DNA from 3 places in the Mesorhizobium sp. P2_D5 genome. Region 3 is predicted to be linked to each of the others. Evidence: predicted binding sites of a transcription regulator. Region 3 holds the regulator's gene; each other region holds the start of a gene.

Region 1 (10,437 bases), on a different contig from region 3:
ATGCCGTGCAGGCCTTCGTCCACACAGTACGCCGGCAGGTGGCCAAGCACGGCCTGCGCGTCGGTGCCGTGGCGCCAGGCCCGGTGGTGACCGCGCTGGTCGACGACTGGCCGAAGGCCAAGCTCGAGGAAGAGCTCGCCGCCGGCGGTCTGATGCAGCCGCGCGAGGTCGCAGAGGCAGTGATGTTCATGCTGACCCGGCCGCGCAACGTGACTATCCGGGACCTGGTGATCCTGCCGCAGAGCAATGATCTTTAAGGGAGTAGGGGAATAGGGGAGTACGGGAGTAGGGGAGTACGGGAGTAGGGGAGTAGGGCAGTATGTTGTTCTGCGGTCCAAAGTCCGGGCTCAAATCTAGTCGCTATTCGCCTGCTGCCTATTCCCCTACTGCCTGCCTTACTCCCCTACTCCCCTAACCGAAGGTTTCCCCATGCCCCATTATCTCGGCATCGACGTCGGCACCGGCAGCGCGCGGGCAGGGGTGTTCGACCAGGCGGGAAACCTGCTTGCCTCGGCCAAGCACGACATCGAGGTCTGGCGCGAGGCCGGCGACATCGTCGAGCAGTCGAGCCACGACATCTGGCGGGCGGTCTGCATTGCCACCCGCGCCGCTGTCGCTGAAGCCGGCATAGCGCCCGAGGCGATCGCCGGCATCGGTTTCGACGCCACATGTTCGCTGGTGGTGCTGGGTGAGGGCGGCGTGCCGTTGCCGGTGGGTCCGTCCAACAATCCAGAACGCAACATCATCGTCTGGATGGACCACCGCGCGATCGAGCAGACGCGCCGCATCAACCGCAGCGACGCGGCGGTGCTGAGCTATGTCGGCGGTGTCATCTCGCCTGAGATGGAGACACCGAAACTCCTATGGCTTGCGGAAAACATGCCCGCCACCTTCAACGCGGCCTGGCAGTTCCTGGACCTCGCCGATTTCCTGACCTGGCGGGCGACCGGCAGCCTTGCCCGCTCGGTCTGCACGGTGACCTGCAAATGGACTTATCTGGCGCATGAGAGCCGCTGGGATGAGACCTATTTCCGCAACATCGGCCTCGGCGCGCTGGCCGACGAGGCGTTTGCGCGCATCGGCACCGAGATCGTGCCGGCGGGAGCATCGCTGGGCGGCGGACTGACCGCGCAGGCGGCGGCCGACCTTGGCCTCGCCCCCGGCACCGCGGTGGCGGCCGGGCTGATCGATGCGCATGCCGGCGGTGTCGGCACGGTCGGGGCGCGCGGCGATTTCGGCAGTGTCCTGTCGCGCATGGCCTATGTCTTCGGCACCTCGGCCTGCACCCTGTCGTCGACCGCCGAACCGGCCTTCGTCGACGGCGTCTGGGGTCCGTATTTCTCGGCCATGGTGCCGGAGCTGTGGCTGAACGAGGGTGGTCAATCGGCGGCAGGTGCAGCCATCGACCATCTGGTGCGCATGCACCCGGCGGCCGGCGAAGCCGCGGCCAGGGCGCAGGCCGAAGGGCTCGGCCTCAGCGCCTGGCTGTCGCTGCAGGCGCAAGGCCGTGGGGGCGCCGCAGCAATGCCGGCGCTGGTCGGCGAGATCCATGTCGTGCCGGAATTCCTCGGCAACCGCGCACCTTTCGCCGACCCGGATGCGCGCGCGCTGATTGCCGGGCTCGATCTCGACACCAGCCACCAAAGCCTGGTCGGGCTGTATGTCGCCGGCGTCTGCGGGCTGGGCTACGGCGCGCGCCAGATCGTGCGGGCCGAGCATGAGAAGGGCATCCCTGTCGACACCATCGTCGTCAGCGGCGGCGCCGGGCAAAGCCCGCTGGTGCGCCAGCTGCTGGCCGACACGACAGGCATGGTGGTGGTGGCGTCGACCTCGCCGGAGCCGGTGCTGCTCGGCTCGGCGATGTTGGGCGCCGTCGCCGCAGGAGCATACAAGGACCTGGTGACGGCCATGGCGGGCATGTCGGAACTCGGCGAGGTCTATCATCCCAACGCTTCGCTGTCTGGCTGGCACGCCAAGCGTTTCGCGGCGTTCGAGCAGTTGCAGCAAGCCGGCAAGGCGATCAGAGGCTGAAGCAGGCAGCCACAAGAATGGCGTTGAATGGCAGAGGAACACACGTGCGCCTAGGCTGTCTGTCGTCGTCTCATTGAACAGACTGGATGAGCCATAGGAGAGCCAGAAGGTTGGCGAGCGACATGCCGGCCGGGCCGAAGGTTTTCATCCGATCATCGATCGTGGCGCCTATGATCGCATCCCCAGCCTGCACAAGGATCATTATCCAGGCGATGGCTTCAAGCCATTCCGTCGAACCCGTAAAAAACGGCACGGCGCTTGCGACCACCAAGGCCACGCTGCGTGCACAACCGTAGAAAGCTATTGTCCGGGCGTTGCCGGTTTCGTTCATGGCGGCAGCCAAGGAGAAACCGAGACTGACGACCGCGCTGAGAGCTGTGACTGACGCGCAAACGATGAAGGCTGTGAACATCGCATTCCATGGCTTGTGGCCGCTGCACCTTACTCGAATAGCCAGGGCCTGAAATCAAGTCACTCTTTTGCTGCTACCAGTTACAACTTGCGCGGTCATATGCAGGGCACGATTGGCTTCGGCGGCCCTCAGAGCTCCTTCTGCGCCAATTCCCTGAATTCGTCGGGCACGGAGCGTGCGGCCTCCAGCGCCACCGTGCCGTAGCCGACCGCCTGCTTGCCAAAGCGCTCGCGGATCTTGTCGATGGCGCGGTCGGCACCGAAGCGTGCCAGGCCTTTTCGAGTGCCCGGACGGCGCTTCTCATCGGCGAGGCCGAGCGGCAGTTCGAGTTGCAGCTCGGCACTTTCCTCGAGATGCGAGACCGAGATCGCCAGCAGCGAGATCGTCTTCTCGTAAGGGTGGTCGGCAAGCGCGCCGCGCACCAGGTCGCCGGCGATCTCGGCCAGCATCGCGGTCGCCGCGATCGGCTGGTCAAGCGTGATCGAGCGCGTGACGGCGCTGAGATCGGCAAAGCGCACGCGCACCGTCACCGTGCGGCCGGGCCTTGCCTTGGCGCGCAGCCGGCTGGCGACGCGGTCGGCCAGATGCAGCAAAGTGGGCACGATGACCCCTGCAACGGCGGGCTTCTGGCCGAGCGCAGATTGCGCGCCGGCCGAGTGCGCCCGGCGCTTCGTCTCCAGTTTGCGCGGGTCGCGGTTCCATGACAGCGCCGACAACTTTTCGCCGGCGGCGGGACCGAGCAGCCGCATCAGCGCGCCGCTGTGCGTCCTGGCCAGCTGGCCGATGGTCTCGATGCCGATTTCGGCCAGCCGCGCCTTCGTCGCCGGGCCGACGCCCCACATCAGCCCGACCGGCAGGTCGTGCAGAAATGCGATCTCGGTGCCTGGGTCGACCACCACCAGCCCGTCGGGCTTGGCGACCTGCGAGGCGATCTTGGCCAGATGCTTGGTGCGCGCCACGCCGATCGAGATCGGCAGGCCGAGCTCTGCCCGGACGCGGCGGCGGATGGTCGTGGCGATCTCTTGCGGGGATCCGAACAGGTGAGTGCAGCCCGCGACATCGGCAAAGGCTTCGTCGATGGAGATGCGCTCAACCACGGGCGTGAAGTCGTCGAGCACCTTGATCGCCGCGTCGCCCAGGCGCTGGTAGTCGCTGAAATTGCCGCCGACGAAGATCAGCTGCGGGCAGAGTTCGCGCGCCTTGCGTCCGGGCATGCCGCCGCGCACGCAGAAGGCGCGGGCCTCGTAGGAGGCGGCAAGCACGACGCCGCCGCCGACCGCAATTGGTTTGCCGCGCAGCGACGGATCGAGCAACTGCTCGACCGAAGCATAGAAGGCGTCGAGATCGGCATGCAGGATGGTGGCTGTCGTTTCCATCCAGACCGCACATCCGCAGTTGCTGATAGATTGGAACATATAGAGAACAAAGCGCGCACGACTGTCAAGCTGAATGTCGGCGTCCGGTGCTATCAGCCGCGTTCTTCAGCACAAATTGTTCAGGCGACGTCGGATCGCGGTTTTCAACAACGTCTTTAAGACAGGCAACGACACCGTCAGCACACGCCAGAGTGCGGAAGGAGGACGACATGACCGACCACATCATCGCGCCTTACACGGATTGGTTTGAAGCGCACAAAGCGCATCTCGAGAAAGAAAAGGCGTTCACGCGCCAGCGTCAACAACTCGCGGCGGACCGGCGGGCACTGCCGTGGCTGCGGATCGACAAGCCCTACGAGTTCGATACGACCCAGGGAAGGAAATCGTTGGCCGATCTCTTCAAGAACCGCAGCCAGTTGATCATCTATCACTTCATGTTTCCGCCCAATGCAGACTATCGGTGCACCGGCTGTTCATTCCTTTGCGACCACATCGACGCCGCCAACCAGCATCTGATGCATCACGACGTCTCCCTGGCCGTCTGCTCGCGCGCTCCTCTCGCCGAGCTACTGGACTTCAAGGCGCGGATGAATTGGCAGTTCGACTGGGTGTCGTCATTCGGAAGCGATTTCAATTTCGACTTCCAGGTATCGTTCACCGAGGACCAGATCAACTCGGGCAAGGTGTTATTCAATTTCGAGGAGGTCGCGATATCAGGCAGAGATCGCGGTGGTGCTACCGTTTTCTACAAAGATGATGATGGCAAGATCTATTGCACTTTCCAGGTGCGGGGCCGTGGTGGCGAGAACCTGATCGGGACCTATAGCTATCTCGACCTCACTCCCGTCGGCCGCAATGAAAATGGGCCGTCACATACGCTGGGCGATTGGGTCCGTCTTCACGATCAGTATGATGGTCGATGATTATCCATTTATCGCCGCACAGTTAGCCAACGCCCTGCCTTGGCCTCCGGGCGTCTTTCATAGCTTCGGCGATCATGTGTTCGCCAGATGCTCCGCCCGCAACGCTGCCTTCATCTGGTCCAGCGCAGCATCACCGCCGGCCGCCAATTCGTCGGCGATCCGGGACAGCTTGTCATCGGCCCTGCGGTGCTTGCTGCCCCAGGCGCCGAGCGTCGCCAGCACGGGCAGCAGGTCGATGCCGGCCTCGGTCAGCCGGTAGATCGTTTTCAGCCCGTGTGTAGGGTCTTCGCTGCGGGTGAGGATGCCTTCGTCCTGGAGCGTCTGCAGCCGCTCGGCCAGCGTGCGCGAGGAGATACCTTCGTCGGACTGCAGGAATTCCCGAAAATGCTTTTTCCCGGCGAAGATCAGGTCGCGGATGATGAGCAGCGTCCAGCGGTCGCCGAGCAGTTCGAGCGACAGGTTGATCGGACAGCCGGACTTTCCCTTGGTCGACATGTCTATGGTTCCATTTTTAAATCAATTTACTATTGACATCATTCTCCGCCGTGCGTCAAATGGTTCCAGAAGTAAATCATTCGTCAGTGTCGGACAAACCGGAGAATGGCCATGAAAAAACTGATCCTGCAGATGCAGATGTCGGTCGACGGCTTTGTCGGCGCCGACGAGGATCATCACTGGCAGCTCTGGGAATGGGGCGACGACAGCGCCTGGGACGACGAGCTGAAGCGGGACTTCAACGCCGTCTTCGCCGGCGTCGACACCATCCTGCTCAGCCGCAAGATGGCCGAGGAGGGTTACCTGACCCATTGGGGCAATGCGGCGAAGAAATTTCCGCACGATCCGTTCTATGCCTTTGCGCAACGCGTCGTCGAAGCACGAAAGGTGGTGCTGAGCGACAGGCTCAAAGCCTCGCGGTGGGAGCGCACAACGGTGGCGAGTGGCGACCTGCCGCGCGAGGTCAAGGCGCTGAAGGCAGGCGAGGGCGGCGACATGGCCGTCTTCGGCGGCGCCGGTTTCGCCTCCTCACTCATCGCGGCAGGGCTGGTCGACGAGTTCCAGTTGTTCGTCAACCCGGCGGTGCTGGGCGCGGGACGGCGGATCTTCGACCAGGGCGGTTTCGAGACCCTGCGGCTGCTCGGCTCGAAAGCCTATGCCTGCGGGATGGTGGTCAACCGCTACGCGCCAGTGGCGTGATCCGAGGCATCACGAAGGCATCTCGCCGATAAAAAGATGTTTGTGCGGAATCCTTTGCCCGCGTCTCTTCGTCTTCAACGTGCGGTCGCCAGCAGGGCGGGCGCATCAATCCTGAACGGAGAGACAAGACCATGATCCTGGTGACAGGCGCCACGGGCCTGAACGGCAAGGCGATCGTGCGCGAGTTCGCACGGCAGAAGCATGAGGTGAGGGCGCTGGTGCGGGACCCGGCCCGGGCCTCGGCGGCGGGGCTCGACGAGCTTGCCGGGATACAACTGATCGAGGGCGATATGCGCCGGCCTGAAACGCTGGGCGCTGCACTCGACGGCATCGACCGCGTGCTGATGATTTCGACCGCCGCCGAGGACATGACGGAAACGCAGTGCCGCTTCATCGACACCTGCAAGCAGGCCGGTATCGCCCATGTGGTGAAGTTTTCAGGCGCGGAATCCAACATCGGCTATGACGCGATGAAATTCCGCTTCACGCGGATGCATGAGGAGATCGAGCGCTATCTGGAAGGGGCAGGCTTGGCGTGGACGCATCTGCGCCCCAGCCAGTTCATGCAGGTCTATCTGCGCGACGCGCCAACCATTGCCGCCGAGGGCGTCTTCCGTCTCGCACTCGGCGACACCGAACTGTCGCCGGTCGATGTCGAGGACATCGCCAAGGTGGCCTTCCGGCTGCTGCGCGATGGCGGCCATGCAGGCGAGAGCCTCGACATGACCGGGCCCGAGGCGCTGACGATGTGCGATGTCGCGGCGCGGATATCGCAAGCGATTGGCAAGTCGGTTCGCTATGTCAATGTGAGCCCTGAAGTGCGGCGCCGCAATCTGCTGGCCGGCGGCGTTCCAACCGACTTCGCCGATGCGCTGGACGAGCAACTGGCCGAGCGGCTGCGGCGGCCGAAATCGCGGGTGCATCTGGCGACGCACGAGATGTTCGGCGTGCGGGCAACGCCGTTCGTCGAATTCGCCCGGCGTCATGCTGCAATGTTTGGCGGCGAGCACTAGCCGCGCGCGAAAAAACTTCCGCGGCCACGTATCCTTTCCGACCGCCCGTTCGTCCTAGGCTTCGAAGGTCGCGCGGCCCGCGATCCGCAACCCCGGGAGACCATAATGGCGAGCATACAGAGCGAGGCAAACAGGAACCACTATGCGGCGCTGGCTGCCAATGCCGGCAAACTGACTAGTCCGCAAGCGATCATCGACTACAACGACACGCATTGGACGGCGCTGACCGGCGAACCCGGCGGCGTCGACTATATCGAGGTCGATGCCGGTGGCGTGCCGGCGATGTGGATCGTGCCGAAGGGCGCGGACGAGCAGCGGGTGCTGTTCTACGCGCATGGCGGCGGCTTCATCGGCGGCTCGATCTACACGCACCGCAAGCTGGTCGGGCATCTGGCCAAGGCCGTCGGCTGCCGGGCGTTGCTCTACGGCTATCCGCTGGCGCATCAGGCGAAGCATCCGGCCCAGCTCAATGCGGCGATGACCGCCTGGAACTGGCTCACCGACCGCACCCGGCAAGGCTTCGACACCAGGCACATCGCACTTGCCGGCGATTCCTGCGGCGCGGTGCTGACCTATGGCGTGCTGCAGTGCCTTCGTGCGGAAGGCAGGCCGCTGCCTGCCGCGACGCTGATCATCTCCGGCTGGTTCGACATGGCGCTGACTGGCGCCAGCTATGAGACCAACCGCGACAAGGACCCGGCTTTCGCCAAGGCTGCCGTCGACTGGCTGGTGACGAACTTCATCGACGATGGCGATCGGCTCGATCCGCTGGTCAGTGCGCTCTATGCCGACCTCAGCGGTTTTCCACCTGTCTTCCTGCAAGCCGGCGCGGACGAGACGCTGGTCGACGAAAGCCGCATGTTCGCCGAGCGCGCCAGGCTGGCCGGCCTCGAGACGCGGCTCGACGTCTTTGACGGCATGCTGCATTCCTTCCAGATGATGGCCGGCAAGGCGCCGGAAGCCGACGATGCGATCGGCCGCCTCGCCACCTGGGTGCGGCCGAGGCTGGGCTTACCAGCTACCAGCGACAGAGCGGCGTGAGCATGCGCCGGCTGGTCGTATCGAGCTTCGTGCTTGTGGACGTGCAGCACTTGCGCAATGGTGTGGTGACGCTGACCGATATGCCGCGATGAACCAGCAGATCCGCAAACCCGTCGAACCGGCACAAGGGATGCAGCCGCGGCTTGACCCCGAAGGCCTGTTCGACCAGCGCTACAAAGAGTTCCTGGAGACGGTTTCGCATCTGCGCGTCAAGCTGCACCGGTACTGCGCGCGCATGACCGGTTCGGCCCTCGATGGCGAGGACATCATGCAGGAGGCGCTGTTCGAGGCCTATCGCAAGATCGAATTGCTCGACGATGCGCAGGCGCTGCGGCCCTGGCTGTTCCGTATCGCCCACAACCGCTGCATCGACTTCATCAGGAGCCGCCGCGCCCGGCAGCGAGCCGAGGCCGGCTATGCCGGCGACGAGATCGTGCTGCCTGTCGAGCCCGCCGGTCCCGGCGCCGGCCGTGCCATCGAGCGGCTGGTCGTGCATTTGCCGCCGAAGGAGCGCGCCTGCGTGCTGCTCAAGGATGTCTTCGACCATTCGCTTGAGGAGATCGCCGATCTGGTCGGCTCGACATCGGGCGGTGTCAAGTCGGCGCTCAACCGCGGTCGCGCCAAGCTCGCCGTCTTGCCGGCGCAGCCGATCGCGGCACCGCTACACGATGCCGAACTGGCGCGGCTGCTCGACCGCTATGTCGAATTGTTCAACAAACGAGACTGGGACGGGGTGCGGGCGCTGACCAGCGCCGATGCCCGGCTGCGCGTTTCGGACTGCTACAATGGCTTGCTCTCCAGCTCGCCCTACTTCGCCGAATTTGAGCGCAGCGAGCTGCCCTGGCGCATACGGCCAGGCGCCTTCGAAGGGGAAAACGTGCTGCTCGTCGACAGGCTGCATGGCGTGGTCTGGCGGCTGGCGTATCTGGTGCGGATCCATGCCGACGGCGGCGTGATCGATCATATCAGCGACTACTATGCGTGTCCCTGGATCCTGGATATGGCATCCGCCGACGCCGGATGAAGTCGGCCTCACTTGGCGTCGTGAAAAATAATGCCGACCGTGTGGCGCATGCCTGAGCGCAGGCGGCTGACGCCGTGGCGCAAGTTGACGCGGTAGTTGCCCTTGGTTCCCTGCACCGGCCGGTTGTGGACGGCGAAGGCAACCGCGTCGCCCTGGCGCAAGGGCACCACTTCGACACGGCTCTGCATGCGCGGCCGCTGTTCTGTCAGCGCGAACTCGCCGCCGGTGAAATCTTCGCCCGGTTCGGAAAGCAGGATCGCCACCTGCAGCGGGAAGGCGAGGTCGCCATAGAGGTCCTGGTGCAGGCAGTTGAAGTCGCCGGGTACATACTGCAGCAACAACGGCGTCGGCCGGGTCTGGCCGGCGGCATGGCACTGTTCGAGAAACTCGGCATGCGTCGCTGGATAGCGCATGGCTTGCCCCATGCGCTCGTTCCACTGATTGGCGACGCCGGCCAGCCTGGGATAGAGCGCGCTGCGCAAGCCGCCCAGGAGGTCGGGCAAGGGATAGCGGAAATAACGGTACTCGCCCTTGCCGAAGCCGTGCCTGGCCATGTGGATGTGGCTGCGGAAGTGCTGCTCATGAGGATAGAGGCTGGCGATCCGCCGGCACTCCTCGGGCGAGAGCAGCTTTTCGATCACCGCGCAGCCGAAGCCGTCGAGCTCGGTGGCAAGGGCTGGCCAGTCGTACGCGGCGACACGCGTCTCAGCGGCCTCGACCACGGAAGCGGCAACCTTGGCATGGGCGTTCATAGCGTTGCCTCCTTGTCGAGCAAAACGCGCTTGCGCTCGATGCCCCAGCGGTATCCGGACAGCGTGCCGTCGGTGTGGACGACCCGGTGGCAGGGAATGCCGATCGCGATGGCGTTGGCCGCGCAGGCTGTCGCCACGGCGCGGGCACCGTTCGGCTGACCAAGGCGGCGGGCAAGGGCGGTGTAGGTGATGGTGGCGCCGCACGGGATGGTGCGCAGCACGTCCCACACCCTCTGCTGGAACGGCGTGCCATGGCGCATGTCGAGCGGCAGGTCGAGACCGGCGCTAGGTGTTTCGACGAAGCGCGCTATCGCCGTGAGATCGTCGCGCAAGGCGGTCTCGTCTTCGACCAGCATCTTGCCGGGGAAGCGATTGCCAAGGTCCTGCTCGAGCGCGTCGGTGTCCGAGCCGATCAGGATGGCGCAGACGCCGATATCGCTGCGCGCCGCCAGGATCTTGCCGATCGCGGACTGGCCAATGGCATAGGCGATGGTGTCGAGGGTAGCGGTAGCGTTGCGTGCTATCGCTGTCTGTACTGCCGTTCGAGTTTGCATGGGGTTCATTGCCTTCACTCCTTTATCCGTGTCTGAACCCTAGTCGCATGCCGGCCGTGCCTCACTCCGGTGCTTGCTTTCAAATTCAAATCGCGAGCGCAAAAGTATGTGCTCTAC
Region 2 (10,437 bases), on a different contig from region 3:
CACGCCGCGTGAGACAAGAATGGAAGCGGCCTCGTCTTGCCGGATCAGGCCGATGATGCCCGAAGCAAGCCAGAACAGGGCCAGGCAGCCGAAGATGACAGGTTTTGCCAGCCAGAGGCGCGCGAACCATCGCTCCTGGACATGGGCCGGCATGGCGGCCAGCGTTGCTTCCAGCGGCTGCAGCGGATGGCCGCAAATCTGGTTCCATGGCCCGGCATTGCCGGTCACGCCACGCGCCAGCGCGGCAAGGGCTGCGCTGCGCAAAGGCGATCGCCAGCCAAGGAGGCCGAGGCCATCGGCGGTCACGGCAGCAAGACGGCCGACAATGGCCGGCACCGGTACGACCTTCGCCTGCGGCAGGCCAAGCCATGCCCGAAAGGCTAGGAGAACATCGGCGAGCGGTCTGGCTTGCGCCTCGACGAGATCGACGGCAGTACGGGGCGGCAGCGATCCGGCGACCGCGCGCGAGACCGCTTCAGCAACGTCGGTAACCGCCACGGTCTGGATCGGCTGGCGCGACATGACGGCAGGGATAAAAGCGGGGAAGGCCGCAAGGGCGCGCAAAAGGGCTGTCCCGCCATAGGCGGCGGGCGCGATCACCAAACCCGGGCGCAGGATCGTCCATTCCAGCGCAGAGCTTGCGACAGCCCTGTCGCCTTGCGCCTTGCTGTTGAAGAAAGCGTCGCTGGAGGAGAGGTCGGCGCCGATCGCGGAAATCTGGACAATACGGTGCACGCCGGCCTGTTCGCATGCCGCGACCAGCGCCACCACCGAATGCCGGTGGATGGCGTCGAGGCGATCGCGCGGGCCGTCCTGCAAGGCGCCCGCCGCATTGACGATTGCATCCATGCCGGTGACCACCGGCAGCCAGTGCTCAGCGGCAAGCAGCCGCGACATGTCGGCGGCGATCCAGCGCACCGCCGGCCAGCGCCGCTCGGCATCCACGACATTGCGACCAAGGCCGGCCACATGATGACCGTCGCGAAGCAAGCGGCCGACGACGGCTTCGCCGATCAGACCGTAGCCGCCAAGGACGAGCACCTTCATGCAGGGACTTTCAGGCTGCCTCCAGCGCCGCCTTGACCGCGGCGATCGCATCACTGGCTTTCGAGGCGTCCGGGCCACCGGCTTGCGCCATGTCGGGCCGCCCGCCGCCGCCCTGACCGCCCAATGCTGCGGAGGCCACGCGCACCAGATCGACCGCGCTGAAACGGCTTAGCAGATCATCAGTGACAGCGACCACGACGCTCGCCTTGTTGTCGTCGCCGGCGCCGACGAAGACGACGACGCCGGAACCGAGCGAACTCTTGCCGGCATCGGCCAGCGGCTTCAGATCCTTCGGCGAAACACCCGAAACTGCCTTGCCGAGGAAGCCGACGCCGGCGACAGTCTCGTTCTCCGACGGTGCACCCGCCGCGGCACCGCCGCCCAGCGCCAGTTTCTTGCGCGCTTCGCTCAGTTCCTTCTCAAGCTTCTTGCGCTCGTCGAGCAGCGCCTCGACGCGCGCCGGCACGTCGGCCGGCGAGATCTTCAACGTCGCGGCCACCGATTTCAAACGCCGGTCCTGCTCGTCGAGATGCTTGCGCGCGGCTTCGCCGGTCAAAGCCTCGATGCGGCGCACACCGGCGGCGACCGCGCTGTCCGACACGACACGCACCAGGCCGATATCGCCGGTCGCCCTGACATGCGTGCCACCGCAGAGCTCGACCGAATAGGGCCGGTTGGCCTTGGCGCCATGCAGGCCGGTGCCCATCGACACGACGCGCACCTCGTCGCCGTACTTCTCGCCGAACAGCGCCATGGCGCCCTCGGCAATGGCATCGTCGACCGACATCAGGCGCGTGCTCACCGGGCCGTTCTGGACGACGATCTCGTTCGCCATGCGCTCGACCTCTTCGAGATCCTCGGGCGAAATCGGCTTGTTGTGCGAGATGTCAAAGCGCAGGCGCTCAGGCGCAACCAGCGAACCCTTCTGCGCGACATGGCTACCCAGAACCTCGCGCAGCGCCTCATGGATTAGATGCGTCGCGGAATGGTTGGCGCGCAGCCTGGAGCGTCTGTCATGGTCGACCTTGAGCTCGACGACCGCGCCGGTCTTGACCGTGCCGCTGGCCACCTTGCCGATATGGACGAACAGGCCATCGGCCTTCTTCTGCGTATCGGAAATCTCGATCGAGAAGCCTTCGCCTGACATGATTCCGGTGTCGCCCATCTGGCCGCCGGACTCGGCATAGAACGGCGTCTGGTTGACGACCACGGCAACTGCCTCGCCCTTGCTTGCGCTGTCGACGGTCTTGCCGTCCCTGACCAGCGCCTGGATGAGGCCTTCCGCCTGCTCGGTCTCGTAACCGAGGAATTCGGTGGCGCCCGCCTTCTCGCGCACCGGGAACCAGATCGTCTCTGTGGCCGCGTCGCCGGAGCCTGCCCAGTGAGCCCGCGCCTCGGCCCTCTGCCGTTCCATGGCATTGGTGAAGCCGGCCAGATCGACCGAGATGCTGCGCTGGCGCAGCGCGTCCTGCGTCAGATCGAGCGGGAAGCCGTAGGTGTCGTAGAGCTTGAAGGCCGTCTCGCCATCCAGCATGTCGCCGGCGCCCAGTTTTTCCGTCGCCTCCGAAAGCAGGCCGAGGCCACGCACCAGCGTCTTGCGGAACCGCGTTTCCTCGAGCTTCAGGGTCTCGGTGATCAACTGCTCGCCGCGCACCAGTTCCGGATAGGCCTGGCCCATCTCGCGCACCAGGGCCGGCACCAGGCGCCACATCAAGGGATCGCGGGCACCGAGCAACTGTGCATGGCGCATGGCGCGGCGCATGATGCGGCGCAGCACATAGCCACGGCCTTCGTTCGACGGCAGCACACCATCGGCGACCAGGAAGGACGACGAGCGCAGATGATCCGCAATGACGCGGAAGGACGCGACCGTCTCCTTGTCGGGACCGTGCCCGATGGCGGAAGACGCCGCGTCGATCAGGTGACGGAACAGATCGGTCTCAAAGACGCTTTCCACCCCTTGCAGGATGGACGCCATGCGCTCCAGGCCCATGCCGGTGTCGATCGACGGGCGCGGCAGATCGATGCGCTCCTCCTTCGTCACCTGTTCATACTGCATGAACACCAGGTTCCAGAATTCGAGGAAACGGTCGCCATCCTCCTCCGGGCTGCCGGGCGGGCCGCCCCAGATGTGTTCGCCGCGGTCGATGAAGATCTCCGAGCACGGCCCGCACGGTCCGGTGTCGCCCATCGCCCAGAAATTGTCCGAGGTCGCGATGCGAATGATGCGGTCGTCGGAAAACCCGGCAATCTTCTTCCAGAAGCCCGCCGCCTCGTCGTCCGTGTGATAGACGGTGACCAGCAGCTTGTCCTTGTTGAGCCCGAATTCCTTGGTGATCAGGTTCCAGGCAAGCTCGATGGCGCGCTCCTTGAAATAGTCGCCAAAGGAGAAATTGCCGAGCATCTCGAAGAAGGTCAGATGGCGCGCGGTGTAACCGACATTGTCGAGGTCGTTGTGCTTGCCGCCGGCGCGGACGCTCTTCTGCGCGGTCGAGGCGCGCGAATAGGGCCGCTTCTCCAGGCCGGTGAAGACGTTCTTGAACTGCACCATGCCTGCGTTCGTGAACATCAGCGTCGGATCGTTGCGCGGCACCAGCGGGCTCGACGCGACGATCTCGTGACCCTCCTTGCGGAAGTAGTCGAGAAAAGTCGACCGGATCTCGTTCACGCCACTCATGAATGCTGCCTTTTCGAGAAAACCGCCGGCAAACCGGCGGAAAATGGGCTCTGGGTCTCAAAGCGCGTCGCGCTGAAAAACGGATTCAGTCGACGCGCTTCAAGTTTTTGCTTCCATGCATGTCGCTGTCCCAAAACCGCTGCGCACTTTTGGGCGACATCCATAAGAAAATAGACTTGGCCTTTTAGCGGTCGCACCGCACCCTGTCCAGAAACACGGAATTGGTCCAAATCGCGCGCTTGCCGACCATCGGCGCCGGCCGCAAAATGAAAAACCGCCGGCTCGAAAGCCGGCGGTTTGGGACGCAAAAAACACTGAACTCAATTACATAAGCCTGAGATAATAGAACAGGATTATGGCCGATCTTCGGCCAGCATCCCGTGCACGAAGTTGTTACATCGCGCCGGATTCCTCCTCGAAGCCGTCGTCGCCGCTCTCGGCGCCGCCATTCTCGAGGAATTTCTCGGCGATCAACCCGGCATTCTGCCTGAGCGCCAGTTCGATCTCGCGCGCCGTGTCGGGATTGTCGCGCAGGAACAGCTTGGCATTCTCGCGGCCCTGGCCGAGACGCTGCGAATTGTAGGAGAACCAGGCGCCCGACTTCTCAACCACGCCGGCCTTGACGCCGAGGTCGACCAGTTCGCCGGTCTTGGACACGCCCTCGCCATACATGATGTCGAACTCGACCACCTTGAAGGGCGGCGCCAGCTTGTTCTTGACCACCTTGACGCGGGTTTGGTTGCCGACGACCTCGTCGCGGTCCTTGACCGAGCCGATGCGGCGGATGTCGAGGCGGACCGAGGCGTAGAATTTCAGCGCGTTGCCGCCCGTCGTGGTCTCGGGCGAACCGAACATGACGCCGATCTTCATACGGATCTGGTTGATGAAGATGACCATGGTGTTGGAGCGCGAGATCGAGGCGGTCAGCTTGCGCAGCGCCTGGCTCATCAGGCGGGCCTGCAGGCCGGGAAGCGAATCGCCCATCTCGCCTTCGATTTCGGCGCGTGGCGTCAGCGCCGCGACCGAATCGACCACCAGTACGTCGATGGCACCGGAGCGCACCAGCGTGTCGCAGATTTCCAGCGCCTGTTCACCGGTGTCGGGCTGCGAGATCAGAAGGTTTTCCAGATCGACGCCAAGCTTGCGGGCATAGACCGGATCGAGCGCATGCTCGGCATCCACAAAGGCGCAGATGCCGCCCTTCTTCTGGGCTTCCGCAACAGTGTGCAAGGCAAGCGTCGTCTTGCCCGAGCTTTCCGGCCCGTAGATTTCGATGATGCGGCCGCGCGGCAGGCCACCGACGCCAAGCGCGATGTCGAGGCCAAGCGAGCCGGTCGGCACGGTTTCGATCTCGACGACCTGCTCGTTCGCGCCGAGCCGCATGATCGAGCCCTTGCCGAAAGCCCGCTCGATTTGCGACAGCGCCGCATCCAGAGCCTTTGATTTGTCCACCGCTTTGTCCTCTACCAGCCGCAAAGAATTCTGAGCCATGATACATCACCCCTTGGTCGTCAATGAAGGCCGGACAATCCGTAATCCCTGCCCATTTGTACCTTTTTTGTTCTTGTTTGGCAAGAGGGTTCAAGTACCTGAAAGGCAATCACTATCCGGATTTGTTCTTTTTTTGTCCCAAGAATCACATCAGGAGCGCACCTCGCATTGGGCCAGTCGGCTCGATTGTTTCGATCTGCCGAATCGCCGCCCCGCATGCGAAGCTTCGTTAGTTAGCGTAGCGCTTGTGCGGCCGGAATAACAAAGGTCATATCGCCGGCATGGTGAAATCTCCAAGAATCCTGGCCGTGGGCGGCGCCCATATCGACCGGCGTGGCCAGGTGTCCGGCGCTTACGTGCCGGCCGCGTCCAATCCGGGCACGATGCGCGAGGACGTCGGCGGCGGCGTCTTCAATGCCTTGCGCAGTGCGGTCCGGCGCGGTGTTTCGGCCTCGCTGCTGTCGGTGCGCGGCGGCGATGCCGCCGCCGATACGGTTTCACGGGCCATCGCCAAAGCGGGGATTACCGACCTCTCGGCGGTGTTCCTCGATCGCACGACGCCAAGCTATACGGCGCTGATCGACAGCGAAGGCGAACTGATCGTCGGCTTTGCCGACATGGCGCTCTACGAGCTGGCGTTTCCCAAACAGGTCAGACGCTCGAAGGTGCGCGAGGTACTCGCTGCCGCCGATGCCGTCTTCTGCGACGCCAATTTGCCGACGGCCGCACTGGAGCGGCTCGTGGCACTCGCCGCCGGCAAACCCGTCTTCGCCATTGCCATTTCGCCGGCCAAGATCGTGCGCCTGAGGCCGGTGCTCGGCAATCTGGCCGTCGTCTTCATGAACCAGCGCGAGGCCGTCGCACTTGCCGGCCTGGACAGTGCGGCCTCCGGGCAGGACATCGTCGACGGGCTGAAACGTGCCGGGCTCAAAAGCGGCGTGGTGACAGCGGGCGGCGCTCCCATGCTGGGCTTCGATGAAGCCGGCACCTTCTCGATCCTGCCGCCGACGCCAAGAAAGGTCGCCGACGTCACCGGCGCCGGCGATGCGCTGGCGGGAGCGACGGTCGCTGCCTCGCTTCGCGGCATGCCGTTGCGCGCGGCCCTGCGCGAAGGCATTGCCGCGGCGACGCTGGCCATCGAAAGCGCCGACGCCGTTCCCGATTTCACCACGGCTGATTTCACCGAGGCGCTGGCTCTTGTGCCAGATGCGCAGGAAGTGGCATGAGACCGGCCAGTTCATAGTGCCGGAGTGTTTTCGCGTCCAAGTGGAGACGCATCGCGCCGGATTGGAGATCAGGATGACACCAGAAACCGCCCGTCCCTTCATCGATATCCATGCGCCGGTTGCACAGGCCTTGGCCGCCGGGCGGCCGGTGGTGGCGCTGGAAAGCACCATCATCACCCATGGCATGCCTTACCCCGACAATGGCGCCATGGCGGCCGATGTCGAAAAGATCATCAGCGACGGCGGCGCCGTGCCGGCCACGATCGCCGTGGTTGGCGGGCGCATCAAGATCGGGCTTTCGGACGGCGAGCGCGAATCCCTCGCCATGACCGGCGACGCCATGAAACTGTCGCGCGCCGACCTCGGCTTCGCGGTTGCGCAAGGGCGCACGGGCGGCACCACCGTCGCCGCCACGATGATCGCGGCGCATATGGTTGGCATCAAGGTGTTCGCCACCGGCGGCATCGGCGGCGTGCACAAGGGGGCGGAAAAGAGTTTCGACATTTCCGCCGACCTCGACGAGTTGGCGCGCACGCCGGTCATCGTCGTGTCGGCCGGCGCCAAGGCCATCCTCGACATCGAAAAGACGCTGGAAGTGCTGGAAACGCGCGGCGTGCCCGTGGTTGGCCATGGCTGCGAGACGATGCCGGCCTTCTGGTCGCGGCATTCGCCCTTCCGCGCGCCGCTGACCTTGCACCGACCGGAAGAGATCGCGCATTTCTACCAGACCCGGCATGCGCTGGGGCTCGCCGGCGGCATGCTGATCGCCAATCCGGTGCCCGAAAACCACGAAATCCCCGCCGAAGAGATGGCCGGCTATATCGAGGCCGCGCAGAAGGCCGCCGAAGCGCTCAACGTGACCGGCAAGGCGGTGACGCCGTTCCTGCTGTCGAAAATCCTGGAACTCACGGGCGGAAGGAGCCTGAAGACCAACATCGCGCTGGTCGAGAACAACGCAAGGCTGGCGGCGAAGATCGCGAAGGCGCTGTAGTTCGCCACGAGGGCTATTTCCCCGCCCGCCGCCCGGCCTCATAGGCGCGGCGTGCCCAGAGCGTCATCTCGTCGGGATCATCAAAAGCGCTGTCGGGAATGTTCCAGTAGGGCATCGAGACCAGCTTGCCGTGCCGGGACCCGGTATAGGTCCACTGCCGGCAGCCTGCCGCCTCGAAGTCCGGCGCGCTTTGCTCGTCGGCCTTCAGCATCAGTTCGCCGCGCAGCACGACGGCGATGATGACACCGTCGAAATAGATGCCCTTGCCGCCGAACAGTTTGCGGATGCTGACCGGACCAAGGCCCTCGAACAGTTCGGCGATGCGTTCGTTGTCCATGCCGCGATCATGTCACCGGCATTTGACATTGTCATCGCGCAACCAAGATCATGCTGACAGATTGAGAACATCCGTCGGAGTCGTTTTGTCATGCCGCTTCTGCTCAAGGGGTCCTGCCGTTGCAATGCCGTTCGTTTCGAGGTGGAGAGCCACACGCCGGCGCCGTTCATGCTGTGCTACTGCTCGATATGCCGCAAGCAGCAAGGCGGCGGCGGCTTCGCCATCAATCTCGGTGCCGACAACGAGACCCTGAATATCAAGGGCAAACGAAACCTCGGCGTCTACCGGGCCGAGATCGAGGACGACGAGCATCCGCGGTGCGAGATATCGACCGGCGAGCGCAATTTCTGTCGCAAATGCGGGTCGGCACTGTGGCTCTACGACCCGACCTGGCCGGATCTGGTGCATCCCTTCGCCTCGGCGATCGACACCGATCTGCCGGAGCCGCCGAGCAAGGTGCATCTGATGCTGAAATACAAAGCCAACTGGGTCGAACCCGTGATTGGCAAGGACGACAGGACGTTCGACGTCTATCCGGAGGAATCCATCGCCGACTGGCACAAGCGAACGGGCATGTGGGTGGATTAGCGTTCGTCGCCCTGGCGAGGGGAAATCTCAGGCCGAGGCGCGCGCTTCCGCAAGAGCCTTCAGGTCGGCCGGCTTCAGCTCAACGGATTCGCCGCAGCCGCAGGCCGAACTCTGGTTCGGGTTGTGGAAGGTGAAGCCGGTGCGCAGCGTCGTCTGCTCGAAATCCATCTCGGTGCCGAACAGGAAAAGGGCAGCCTCGGGCGCCACATAGACATGGGCGCCATCACGCTCGATGTGGTCGTCCTTGGTGTTGGGTTCGGTCACCAGATCGACCGTGTATTCCATGCCGGCGCAGCCGCCCTTCTTGATGCCGAGGCGAATGCCATGCGCGTTGTCGCGGGTGGCGACGATCTCGCGCACCCGGTCGGCGGCCTTTTCGGTCATGGTGATGACGGCAAAGCGTCCCATCTGTTCTTTCTCCATTCCGTGCAGGTTCAAGGCCTGCCGAACGATTCCTCACCTAAAATGGTGAAGTTTTACCACTGGCGCAAGGGCGCCAACCTTTGTGAGGCTAGTACCAGCCCACCGCGACCTGCGCCTCTTCCGACATGCGGTCGGGCGTCCACGGCGGGTCGAAGGTCATGTTGACCTCGACGCCGGACACGCCTTCAACGGCGCCGACGGCATTTTCCACCCAACCGGGCATTTCGCCGGCGACCGGGCAGCCCGGCGCGGTCAGCGTCATGTCGATCTTGACCGAGCGGTCGTCCTCGATGTCGATCTTGTAGACGAGGCCAAGTTCGTAGATGTCGGCCGGGATTTCCGGGTCATAGACCGTCTTCAGCGCCGAGACGATGTCGTCGGTCAGCCGCGCCAATTCGTCGGCGGGAATGGTCGAAGCAGACACCACGCTGTTGGCGGCGGCTTCCGGCGTGGTTTCGGCAGCGATGCTCACATCATCCATGGTCGTCACCCAAAAAACTTGCGCGCTTTTTCAAGCGCCTCGGCCAAAGCATCGACTTCGGCCCTGGTATTATACATGCCGAACGATGCCCTGCATGTGGAGGTTACGCCAAAGCGTTTCAACAGCGGCTGGGCGCAATGCGTGCCGGCGCGCACGGCAACGCCTTGCCTGTCTATCACCATCGACACGTCATGGGCGTGAATGCCTTGCAGTTCGAAGGAGATGATGGCGCCCTTGCCGGGCGCGTCGCCGAAAATGCGCAGCGAGTTGATGGCGCGCAGCCGCTCATGCGCATAGGCCTTGAGGTCTTCCTCATGCGCGGCGATGCGCTCGCGACCGATTTTTTCCATATAGTCGAGTGCAGCACCGAGCCCGATCGCCTGCACGATCGGCGGCGTACCGGCCTCGAAGCGATGCGGCGGCTCGTTGTAGGTGACGATGTCCTCCGTCACCTCCTCGATCATCTCTCCGCCGCCCATGAACGGCCGCATGCCAGAGAGAATGTCCTTCTTGCCATAGAGCACGCCGATGCCCGACGGGCCGTAGACCTTGTGGCCGGTGAAGACGAAGAAATCGCAGTCGAGATCCTGCACGTCTACGGCCATGTGCACGGCGCTCTGGCTGCCGTCGACGAGGACGGGAATTCCACGCGCATGCGCAATGCGCACGATCTCCTTGATCGGCGTCACCGTGCCCAGCGCGTTCGACATCTGGGTGATGGCGACCAGCTTGGTGCGATCGGTCAGCCGCTTCTCGAACTCCTCGATGTGGAAGGCGCCGAGATCGTCGACCGGCACCCAGACCAGTTTGGCGCCCTGCCGCTCGCGGATGAAATGCCACGGCACGATGTTGGAGTGATGCTCCATGATCGACAGTACGATCTCGTCGCCCTCGCCGATGTTGGGCATGCCATAGCCATAGGCGACGCTGTTGATCGCCGAGGTCGTGTTCGAGGTGAAGACGATGTTGTCGGTGCTTGGCGCATTCAGGAAGCGGCGCACCGTTTCGCGCGCCTTTTCGTAGGCGTCGGTCGCCGCATTGGAGAGGAAATGCAGGCCGCGATGGACGTTGGCGTATTCCTGGGAATAGGCGTGCTGGATGGTGTCGAGCACCACCTGCGGCTTCTGCGCCGAGGCGCCATTGTCGAGGTAGACCAGAGGTTTGCCGTAGACCTCG
Region 3 (10,437 bases):
GGTGCGGCGCAACGAGGCCATCCTCCCTTTGTCATCCTGATGGAAGGCGAGGTGGACCGCATGGCGGAGCTCTCCCGGTATGAGCATGAAAGCCTCGCTCTGGAAGGTATCGGCTCGCTGATACCCTTGTTGAGGCGGCACCGGATTACCCACCTGGTGCTTGCGGGCGAGATCAAGCGCAGGCCACGATTGCTTGCGCTGCGGCCCAGTCTCAGCCTGCTCGCGGTGATTCCCCTGGTGGTCATGGCGCTGGCGCGTGGCGACGATGGCTTGCTGAAGGTGGTGGCACGAGGTCTCGAAGCACGAGGCATAAAGATCGTCGGCGCCCACGAGATCGTGCCAGACCTCGTCGCCGCCGAGGGTGTCCTGACCAAGGCCTCGCCACGCAAATCGGACTGGCTCGACATCGAGGCAGGCCTTGCAGCGGCAAAGGCGATTGGGGCGCTGGATATTGGCCAGGCGGCGATCGCAGTCGGTGGCCGCACTATTGCACTCGAAGGCATCGAGGGAACAGCCGGACTGCTTGATCGCGCGAAGCTGTTGCGTGGCCACGGCCGTATCGCGGGCAAGACCCGCGGCGTGCTGGTCAAATGCGCCAAGCCTGGCCAGGAACTGCGTGCGGATCTTCCTTCCATCGGTCCGCAGACGATCGAGGCGGTACATGCGGCCGGGCTTGCCGGCATTGCCGTCGAGGCGGGACGTTCGCTGGTTCTCGAAGGCCCTGAAACCGTCGCGCGCGCCAACGCCCTCGGCCTGTTCGTCATCGGTCTGCCTGCCGCTACGGAGCCGCATCATGCCTGACAGGGCATTGAAGATTGCGATTGTTGCCGGCGAAGAGTCGGGCGATCTGCTTGGCGCCGACATCGTGCGTTCGCTCAAGCAGGCTACCAGGCGCGAGGTGGAGCTCGTCGGCCTCGGCGGCCGCCATTTGCAGGCGCTGGGACTGACGTCGCCATTCGATGCCGGCGAGATCGCCCTGATGGGTTTCAGCGCCATTCTACGCGACCTGCCACGCCTGATGCGGCGGATCAACCAGCTGGCCAAAACTGTTGCGGACGAGAAGCCCGATTGCCTCGTCACCATCGACAGTCCTGACTTCTCGTTGCGCGTCGCCAGGAAGGTGCGTGGGGCCAATCCGTCGATCCCGATCATCCACTATGTCTGCCCAAGCGTGTGGGCATGGCGGCCGGGCAGGGCGGTGGCCATGAAGCCCTATGTCGACCATGTACTCTGCATCCTGCCGTTCGAGGTGAAGGAACTCGAACGACTGGGCGGCCCGCCCGGAACCTATGTCGGGCATCGCCTCACCCATGATGCAGGCGTGCTCGGTGCTGCCAAGGCGCAGGATCTGCCGCGCGATCTTGCGTCTCCGGATCGCGTCAAGACACTGCTCGTCCTGCCTGGTTCGAGGCGCGGCGAGGTGCGACGGCTGCTCGAGCCGTTCGGCGAGACGGTGTCGATGCTGCATGCGCGCGGGCATCGCCTGCGGCTGCTGCTGCCGACCGTCCCGCATGTCGCCGACCTCGTCAGGGCCTCGGTCACACGGTGGGATGAGAAACCCGAGATTATCCTTGATACCCAACGCAAATGGCAGGCCTTCGGCAAGGCCGATGCGGCGCTGATCGCGTCGGGGACGGTATCGCTGGAGCTGGCGCTGGCCGGTGTGCCGATGGTCTCCTGCTACAGACTCGATCCCGTCGCGCGCGTCGTGGCGCCTTACCTGTTGTCCGTCTGGTCGGCGCTGTTGCCCAACCTGATCGCGGATCGGGCGCTGGTCCCGGAATTCTATAATGAGTACGTCAAGCCGAACAATCTGACCCGGCAACTGGAAGCGCTGTTTGCCGACAGCGGGATGCGCGCCTGGCAGAAGCAAGGTTTTGCCGAGATTACCCGGCGCATGGCGACCGACAAGCCGTCCGGCGAGATCGCGGCGGGTGTCGTGCTTCGTCACATAAAAAAAGCGCCCTGACGGGCGCCTTTCTCAATCCGGAAAGCCTCGATCACCGCTTGGCGATCGGCACGTAGTCACGCTCCGGCGCACCGGTATAGAGCTGGCGCGGGCGGCCGATCTTCTGGCGCGGGTCCTCGATCATCTCCTTCCACTGCGCGATCCAGCCGACGGTGCGGGCGACCGCGAACAAGACGGTGAACATCGTGGTGGGGAAGCCCAGCGCCTTAAGCGTGATGCCGGAATAGAAGTCGACATTCGGGTAGAGTTTCTTCTCAATGAAATAGGGATCGGTCAGCGCGATCTTTTCCAGCTCCATGGCGATATCGAGCAGCGGATCGTCCTTGATGCCGAGCTCGCCCAGCACCTCATGCGCCGTCTTCTGCATGATCTTGGCGCGCGGATCGTAGTTCTTGTAGACGCGGTGGCCAAAGCCCATCAGCCGGAACGGGTCGTTCTTGTCCTTGGCGCGAGCGATGAATTCCGGGATGTGGTCGACATGGCCGATTTCGCCCAGCATGTTGAGCGCCGCTTCATTGGCGCCGCCATGGGCCGGGCCCCACAGGCAAGCGATGCCGGCGGCGATGCAGGCGAACGGGTTGGCACCCGATGAGCCGGCAAGACGCACGGTCGAGGTCGAGGCGTTCTGCTCGTGATCGGCATGCAGGATGAAGATGCGCTCCATGGCGCGCGCCAGCACCGGATTGATCTTGTACTCCTCGCACGGCACGGCGAAGCACATATGCAGGAAGTTGGCGGCGAAGTTCAGCTCGTTCTTCGGGTAAATGAAGGGCTGGCCGATATGGTATTTGTAGGCCATCGCCGCGATCGTCGGCATCTTGGCGATCAGCCGCATGGAGGCAACCATGCGCTGGTAGGGGTCGGAGATGTCGGTGGAGTCGTGGTAGAAGGCCGACAGCGCGCCAACGACGCCGCACATCACCGCCATCGGGTGCGCGTCTCGGCGGAAGCCGGTGAAGAAGCGCGACATCTGCTCGTGCACCATGGTGTGGCGCGTCACGCGGTAATCGAAATCGTCCTTCTGCGCCTTGGTCGGCAATTCGCCATAGAGCAGGAGATAGCAGACCTCGAGGAAGTCGCCGTGTTCGGCCAACTGGTCGATCGGATAGCCGCGGTGCAAGAGGATGCCGGCGTCGCCGTCGATGAAGGTGATTTCGGACTCGCAGCTTGCGGTCGAGGTGAAGCCGGGATCGTAGGTGAAGGCGCCGGTGGTGCTGTAGAGCGAGGCGATGTCGATGACATCAGGCCCGACCGAGCCGCTTCGCACCTTGAACTCGTGCGTCTTGCCGGCGAATTCAAGCGTTGCCGTGGCCTCGTGGGTGTTGCCGCCCAAATCCAGTTTTTTCGCAGCTTCGGTCATTGCAAACTCCTTCTTGTTTCCTCATGCCGGCAAAGGCAAAATTCCGCAGAGCGACACGTCGAAATCACCGCAATGCGCGTATTCGCCACCGCATTCTAGGAGGTGCGTGCCAGATTGGGCCAGGGCCTAATGTTGCACTGCGAAACGCGCCTTTCAATGCCAATCTTCTTGGGCCAGTTCGCTCCTAATCGATTTGATCCGCTATGCGCGCCAGGCTTTCCTCGCGGCCGAGCACGGCAAGCACGTCGAACACACCCGGCGAGGTGCTTTTGCCAGTCAGGGCGGCGCGCAAAGGCTGGGCCACGGCGCCAAGCTTGTGGCCGCCGGCCTGCGCATAGTCGCGCACGGCGGCTTCAGCCGCAGTGGCCGTCCAGTCACCTGACAGGGTCGTCAAAGCTTCGTGAGCGCCGCGCAGGATCTTGCGCGCGTCTTCATTGAGCAGCAGTGCCGCCTTGTCGTCGATCGGCAGCGGCCGGGTGGCAAACAGGAAGGCGGCGCCGTCGACAAGTTCGACCAGTGTCTTGGCGCGCTCCTTCAGGCCGGGCAGCGCTGCCAGCAGTTGCGCCTTGTTCCTGTCGTCGAGGCGCGCGGCCATCGCCGGCCCCCCCTCGAGATAGGGCAGGGTGGCGATGAAGATGTCGAACAGCTCAGCATCGCTCATGCGGCGCATATGGACGCCGTTCAGCGCCTCGAGCTTGGCGAAGTCGAAGCGGGCGGCGCCCTTGTTCACATCGCCGATGTCGAACCAGGAGATCATGTCCTTGATCGACATGATCTCGTCGTCGCCATGGCTCCAGCCGAGGCGCGCCAGGTAGTTCAGCAACGCCTCCGGCAGGTAGCCCATGGCGCGATAGGCCTCGACGCCGAGCGCACCGTGCCGCTTCGACAGCTTGGCGCCATCGGCGCCGTGGATCAGCGGGATATGCGACATGGACGGCACGTCCCAGCCCATGGCGTCGTAGATCACCGTCTGGCGGGCGGCATTGGTCAAATGGTCGTCGCCTCGGATGATGTGGGTGACGCCCATGTCGTGGTCGTCGACGACGACGGCATGCATATAGGTCGGGTTGCCGTCCGAACGCAGGATGATGAAGTCGTCGAGATCCTTGTTGGGGAAGCGCACCTCGCCCTGGACACGGTCGTGCACCACCGTCTCGCCCGTCGTCGGCGCCTTGATGCGGATGGCGCCCTTGGCGCCTGCGGGCGCCTCGGAGGGGTCCCGGTCACGCCACCGGCCGTCATAGCGGGGCGGCAGGCCCTTGGCGCGTGCTGCCTCGCGCATTGCCTCGAGCTCGGCAGGCGTCTCGTAGCTGTAATAGGCCTTGCCCATGCGCACGAGCTCCTCGGCCACCTCGCGATGACGCGGCGCGCGCTCGAACTGCGAGACGGCCTCGCCATCCCAGGAGAGGCCGAGCCAGGAAAGCCCGTCGAGAATGGCTGCGGTCGCGGCATCGTTGGAGCGCTCGCGATCGGTGTCTTCGATGCGCAGCAGCATGGTGCCGTCAGTGTGCTTTGCGTACAGCCAGTTGAACAGCGCCGTGCGCGCGCCGCCTATGTGCAGGTAACCGGTGGGCGAGGGGGCAAAACGGGTGACGACCTTGTCGGACATGAAACTCTCGGAAACCATCTGAAGCGGGGTGTGGTTGCGCGGACTTTCGCGCGTTGCGCGTTCATGTAGCATAGGGTGTCGAGGGCGCAAGGGGCAGACCCGATGGCTGGACGGGGCCGGGGCTCGGATCAGGGCGAGGACGCCGCTATTGGCGTCAGCGAACGGTCCCTGTTTGCGACGCCGCTGCCGGCTGCGTTACCGCTGCCATCACCTCTCGTGCCGGCCCCCGGCAACCCGCCGTTGCAAGCGGATGTCTCCGCCCCCGCTCCTGTTGCCGAAGTTGGCAGGATCGTGCGCGTGCGCCGGCAAATCGGCCGGATATCGCTGCCTCGGCTGCGCCACAGCGTGGCCACGGCAGCGGGCCTGGAGCTTGATCGAGGCGTAGCCTTCCTGCTGGTGCCGGTCTGTCTGGCGATCGGAGCGATCGGCTATTTTTCGCTGACGGTGGAACCTGATTTTGCGAAGCCTGTCGCGGTCGTCGTTCTGACGGGGCTCTGCGCGTTCGTCTCGCGTTCCAGGCCGAAAGCCCATCTTTGTTTCATGGCTGCGGTGCTGTGCACGCTCGGCCTGCTCGCCGGCAAGGTCGAGACATGGCGGGCGGGAACGCAGTTGCTCGGTTCGGAAATCTCGACTCAAGTGACCGGCCGCGTCGTCTCGCTTGACCGAATGGAGTCCGGCCGCATCCGGCTGACCATCGACGTGACGTCGACAGCCAGGCCGAAATTGCGCTATGCGCCGGAGCGGGTTCGGCTTTCGGCACGAAAGATCCCGGCAGAGATAACCCCAGGCTCGCTGGTCACCGGCTACGCCAAGCTATTGCCGCCCACCGGCCCGGTGCGGCCGGACAGCTACGACTTCTCCTTCGACAGCTATTTCGCCGGCATTGGCGGCAGCGGGTTTTTCCTCGGCAATCCAAAGCTTGTCGCCGGCAATGACGACGACACTCCGCTGTCAGCCCGCCTTGCCTCGGGGATAGAAAATGCCCGTGAAGCCATCGCCGACCATATCAGGGGCAGTATCGGTGGCGCCGAAGGCGAGATCGCCGCGGCGCTGATCGTCGGCGTGCGCGCCGGCATTCCCGATGAGATCAACGAAGCGATGCGGCGCACCGGCATCTACCACGTCATCTCCATTTCAGGGCTGCACATGGCGCTGGTGGCCGGCACAATCATGATGCTGATGCGCAGCGCCTTCGCCCTGTTTCCGGACTTTTCCGCGCGCCGGCCAGTCAAGAAATACGCCGCGGCCGCCGCGCTTTTCTCGATCGCCGCCTATCTTGTCATCTCAGGCGTCGTCGTTGCCGCAGAGCGCAGCTTCATCATGCTGGCGGTGATGCTGATTGCCGTGCTGTTCGATCGGGCGGCGCTGACCATGCGCAACCTGGCGATCTCGGCGATCGCGGTCATTGCGGTGTCGCCGCATGAAGTGGTCGGCCCAAGTTTCCAGATGTCGTTCGCGGCGACCGCGGCGCTGGTCGGTGCCTATGCCGGCTGGTCTGATCATCGTGCGGCGAAAACGAGTCCGCCGCCGCCACGGCGATCTCTGCCTGGCTTTCTCACGCGAAAATTCTTGTTGGCGATGGGGGGCCTTGCCATGACCTCCATCATCGCCGGCAGCGCTACGGCGCTGTTTGCCATCTGGCATTTTCAGCGGGTGTCGCCGCTCAGCCTGTTCGCCAATCTCGCCATCATGCCAATCGTCTCGCTGGTTGTGATGCCTTTCGCCGTCCTCAGTGCGCTGGCGATGCCCTTTGGCGCTGATGGCCCCTTTCTTTACGTGATGGGCAAAGGCCTGACGGTGATGATCGCCATGTCCGGATGGATTTCCGAGCGCTCGCCGGTCGACGCGGTCGGGTTGATTTCGCAGCAGTCCGTCCTGCTGGTGGCGATTGCCTTGGTCATTGCGACGGTGGCGACGACATGGCTGCGGCTCGCAGCCCTTCCGTTCGCGCTTGCCGGCCTGTTGACCGTCTCGGACACGCGCGCACCGGACGTGCTGATCTCCGAGGACGCCAGGCTGGTTGCGCTGCCGATCGGGGCTGGCGAACTCGCCGTCAGCCGGGCACGCCCGAACGAATTCACGGTCGACAACTGGAAACGCGCGCTGACATCCGAAACCATCGTCATGCCGGAAGTGTTCAGCAAAGGAGACGGGCAATTCGAGATAGCCGATGCCGCCGAGCTGCCGTCGGGCGCGCCTTTCTATTGCACATCGGGCGTTTGCCTCGCCAAGCATCCGTCCGGTGCGATCATCGCGCATGTCGAAGACCGAAAGGACGCCTGGATGGCCTGCGGCTTCGCCGACCTGATCGTCATCAATGACGCCACGGCCTATGACCCCTGTCACAATCCACTTGTGCTCGTCATCACCAAGCGACAACTGGCTCGCAAGGGTAGCGCGGCCGTCTTCTTCGATCGCCAATCGGCGACCACGCCTGCGACGATCAGCTTCGCGGTGGACGGGTCATACCGGCCCTGGCACACGCAGCGCAAGTTTTCGCGCGAGGCGAGGGGCCTGCCACCCTACCGCAAACCCGAAAAGCCGGTCGCAAGCCCTGCTCAGTAGCGCCTGATCAGCCCGACGAGCTTGCCTTGCACCTTGACCCTGTCCGGTCCGAAAATGCGGGTTTCATAGGCCGGGTTGGCGGCTTCGAGAGCAATCGAGGCACCCTTGCGGCGGAACCGCTTCAGCGTCGCTTCCTCTTCATCCACCAGCGCCACGATGATCTCACCCGGGCTGGCTGTATCGGCATTGCGGATGATGACAGTATCGCCGTCGAAGATGCCGGCCTCGATCATCGAGTCGCCCTTGACCTCCAGGGCATAGTGTTCGCCGCCCATGATCATGTCCGGCGGCACCGAGATCGAATGCGTCTGGTGCTGGATGGCGTCGATCGGCACACCGGCCGCGATGCGTCCCATGACCGGGATCGACACGGCGGAAACCACGTCGTCGTCATTGCCGGCCGAAGGCATCCGCGAAGACGCAGGCTTGAGTTGCCGGCCAAGGCCGCCTTGACCGAGGCTGCCCTGGATGACGCTTGGCGAGAACTTCTTTGCCGCGTTGAGGCCTGGCGCGATCGAATCCGGTAGCCGCAGCACTTCCAACGCGCGCGCCCGATTGGGCAGGCGGCGAATGAAGCCGCGCTCCTCCAGCGCCGTGATCAGCCGGTGTATGCCGGATTTGGAGGCAAGGTCGAGCGCTTCCTTCATCTCGTCGAAGGATGGCGGAATGCCGCTTTCCTTGAGCCGTTCATGGATGAACATCAGCAGTTCATGTTGTTTGCGCGTCAGCATGGCAGCCCCCAGGTTACCCAAAACCAGAATCGGAAAAACAAACCCAGAACAAACACTATCTGTTCCAGTTGTGTTCCGCAACCGTTTAAAGTTTAATGAACTTGTTAAGGCGGCTGAAATTATTCGGCGCCCCGGCAGTGGGTCGCTATCGACGCTTGCCTGCCACCGCCGGGCGCTTGGTTGGATTGAAATTGCTATGGTTAATGGCCTGCTGCCCACCCTGTGTCGGGCTTGGCCTCGGCTAATGCTGGAGCTCGACAAGGGGGCTCGGTTCACTTCACCGGTCGTGGCTCCCGTGAACGAAAGGGAGCCAAAATGCCAACTTTGGCGGAGGAATTGCCCATATCGTTCCTCGCCGCATTACCGCTTGTTTGTGCTGCCGTCGCCGGCATGGACATAGACATGCAGCGTGTAGCCGATGTGGGCAACCATCAGGGCTTTCGCGCGCTCGATGTCGCGATCCAGCGCCGCTTCCATGAGCGCGGTATGATGTTCGATCGCGACGGCCTGGCGCAACGCCTCCATGGCCTCTTCGTGGCCGTACAGGAGACCGGCAGCCGCCCGCAAGGTTGGCGCCAGGCCAAGAAAGCGGTGATGGCGACGCAACTGATCCGCGATCGTGGAGTGGAAGGTCAGCAGCCAGGGGGACGCCGCCGCGCTGAGCAGTGCCGCATGGAAAGCCTCGTGCTTTTCATCCCATTCGTCGACCACGTCGTCGGACGGGTCGTCGACCGCGGTCCTGCTGCGCGACAGCCGGTAATGGGCGGCGACGACGGCGTCCTCCCATTCACGGCCGCCTTTCTCGATCGATTCCTGGAGCAGTGGCAGTTCAACCACCAACCTGGCGCGTGACAGATCTTCCAACTCGTTGCGCGAGACCGGAGCGACGGCAAAGCCGCGATTGCTGATGGCGGTCACCAGGCGCTCGGCCTCCAACCGCGAGAGCGCCTCGCGCAGCGGTGTCCAGCCGATGCCGTAATTGTTGCGCAACGCGCTGAGCTTGAGCGGCGCGCCGGGCTTCAGACGGGTGGTGAGGATATCGCGACGCAGCAGCCTGTATGCTGCTTCTGTCTTCGAGAAGTGCTCGTCGTCCAGCATAGCCGACCATCCGTATCGATTGCTCGGGGGATTATATATGAAATCCTTTCATTGCGTAAATTATATATAACGTTTGACAACACCCAAGGGACTGCCCATGATCGCCGACGGTTTCACCTGATATGTTCATCTGAGCACGCTCATGCGCGGGGATGGTCGACCATGAATGCAACTCCCGATCTCGCTGCAATCGAGGCGATGGACGCCGCGGACCCGCTACGCGCCATGCGCGATCGTTTCGTCTTGCCGCAAGGGGTGATCTACCTCGATGGCAATTCGCTTGGTGCGGCTTCACCCGCCGTCTTCGACGAACTGAACAAGGCCGCGACACAGGAATGGGCGCAGGACCTCATCCGTGCCTGGAACGCCGCCGGCTGGTTCGACATGCCGGTCGAGCTCGGCGACCAGCTCGGACGCCTGATCGGCGCCGCGGCTGGCCAGACTGTGGTCTGCGATACGACGTCGATCAACATCTACAAGGTGCTGCATGCGGCGCTCGCAATGCGGCCGGATCGGTCGGTCATCGTCGCCGAAGGCGACAGCTTCCCGACCGATCTCTACATGGCCGAGGGCGTAGCTTCGACGCGGCCCGGTACGGTGCTGCGGCTCGAGGGCGTCGATGCGCCTGACATCGAGGAGCTGATCGATGAGCGCGTCGCCGTTATCCTGGTCAACCACGTCAACTACAAATCCGGCCAGTTGCGCGACATGGCGGCGCTGACGCGCAAGGCCCATCAGGCCGGTGCGCTGATCGTCTGGGATCTCTGTCACACCGCCGGTGCACTGCCGGTCGAACTCGACGGCGCCAATGCCGATTTCGCCATCGGCTGCACCTACAAGTACCTCAATGGCGGCCCGGGTTCGCCAGCCTTCATCTATGCCGCACAGCGGCACCATGGTGATGTCTATCAGCCGCTCAGCGGCTGGTGGGGGCATGCGCGGCCGTTCGCCTTCGAACAAGGCTATGCCGCAGGCACCGGCATTCGCCGGTTCCTGTGCGGCACGCAGCCGGTGTTGTCGATGCGGGCGCTCAAGGGCGCCCTGGACCTCTGGAACGACGTCGACATGGCGGCCGTGCGCCAAAAGAGCATCGGGCTGACCGATC

What was found. The regulator LexA, encoded in region 3, represses DNA repair genes until DNA is damaged. The targets are predictions, from matches to a motif close to TGTTCNNNNTGTGTTCNG.
Region 1: the regulator LexA is predicted to act here: its motif matches at 3,851-3,868, upstream of dinB (DNA polymerase IV).
Region 2: the regulator LexA is predicted to act here: its motif matches at 5,273-5,290, upstream of recA (recombinase RecA).

What each region holds. Positions count from the first base shown of each region.
Region 1 covers NZ_JBFUEE010000003.1:486,087-496,523, forward strand. The annotation lists gene AC1DYW_RS15575 (SDR family oxidoreductase) at 1-257, shown strand, start outside; gene AC1DYW_RS15580 (FGGY-family carbohydrate kinase) at 430-2,031, shown strand; gene AC1DYW_RS15585 (hypothetical protein) at 2,102-2,443, opposite strand; gene dinB (DNA polymerase IV) at 2,572-3,819, opposite strand; gene AC1DYW_RS15595 (DUF899 domain-containing protein) at 4,029-4,742, shown strand; gene AC1DYW_RS15600 (winged helix-turn-helix transcriptional regulator) at 4,815-5,237, opposite strand; gene AC1DYW_RS15605 (dihydrofolate reductase family protein) at 5,349-5,936, shown strand; gene AC1DYW_RS15610 (SDR family oxidoreductase) at 6,068-6,949, shown strand; gene AC1DYW_RS15615 (alpha/beta hydrolase) at 7,055-7,990, shown strand; gene AC1DYW_RS15620 (sigma-70 family RNA polymerase sigma factor) at 8,079-9,014, shown strand; gene AC1DYW_RS15625 (2OG-Fe(II) oxygenase) at 9,023-9,766, opposite strand; gene AC1DYW_RS15630 (methylated-DNA--[protein]-cysteine S-methyltransferase) at 9,763-10,329, opposite strand.
Region 2 covers NZ_JBFUEE010000009.1:173,348-183,784, forward strand. The annotation lists gene AC1DYW_RS29830 (SDR family oxidoreductase) at 1-1,047, opposite strand, end outside; gene alaS (alanine--tRNA ligase) at 1,058-3,724, opposite strand; gene recA (recombinase RecA) at 4,118-5,215, opposite strand; gene AC1DYW_RS29845 (carbohydrate kinase family protein) at 5,497-6,441, shown strand; gene AC1DYW_RS29850 (pseudouridine-5'-phosphate glycosidase) at 6,515-7,432, shown strand; gene AC1DYW_RS29855 (TfoX/Sxy family protein) at 7,446-7,769, opposite strand; gene AC1DYW_RS29860 (GFA family protein) at 7,860-8,357, shown strand; gene sufA (Fe-S cluster assembly scaffold SufA) at 8,385-8,765, opposite strand; gene AC1DYW_RS29870 (SUF system Fe-S cluster assembly protein) at 8,869-9,261, opposite strand; gene AC1DYW_RS29875 (cysteine desulfurase) at 9,267-10,437, opposite strand, start outside.
Region 3 covers NZ_JBFUEE010000004.1:249,925-260,361, reverse strand. The annotation lists gene AC1DYW_RS18945 (LpxI family protein) at 1-801, shown strand, start outside; gene lpxB (lipid-A-disaccharide synthase) at 794-1,969, shown strand; gene gltA (citrate synthase) at 2,001-3,329, opposite strand; gene gltX (glutamate--tRNA ligase) at 3,514-4,938, opposite strand; gene AC1DYW_RS18925 (ComEC/Rec2 family competence protein) at 5,041-7,503, shown strand; gene lexA (transcriptional repressor LexA) at 7,497-8,234, opposite strand; gene AC1DYW_RS18915 (GntR family transcriptional regulator) at 8,595-9,332, opposite strand; gene kynU (kynureninase) at 9,495-10,437, shown strand, end outside.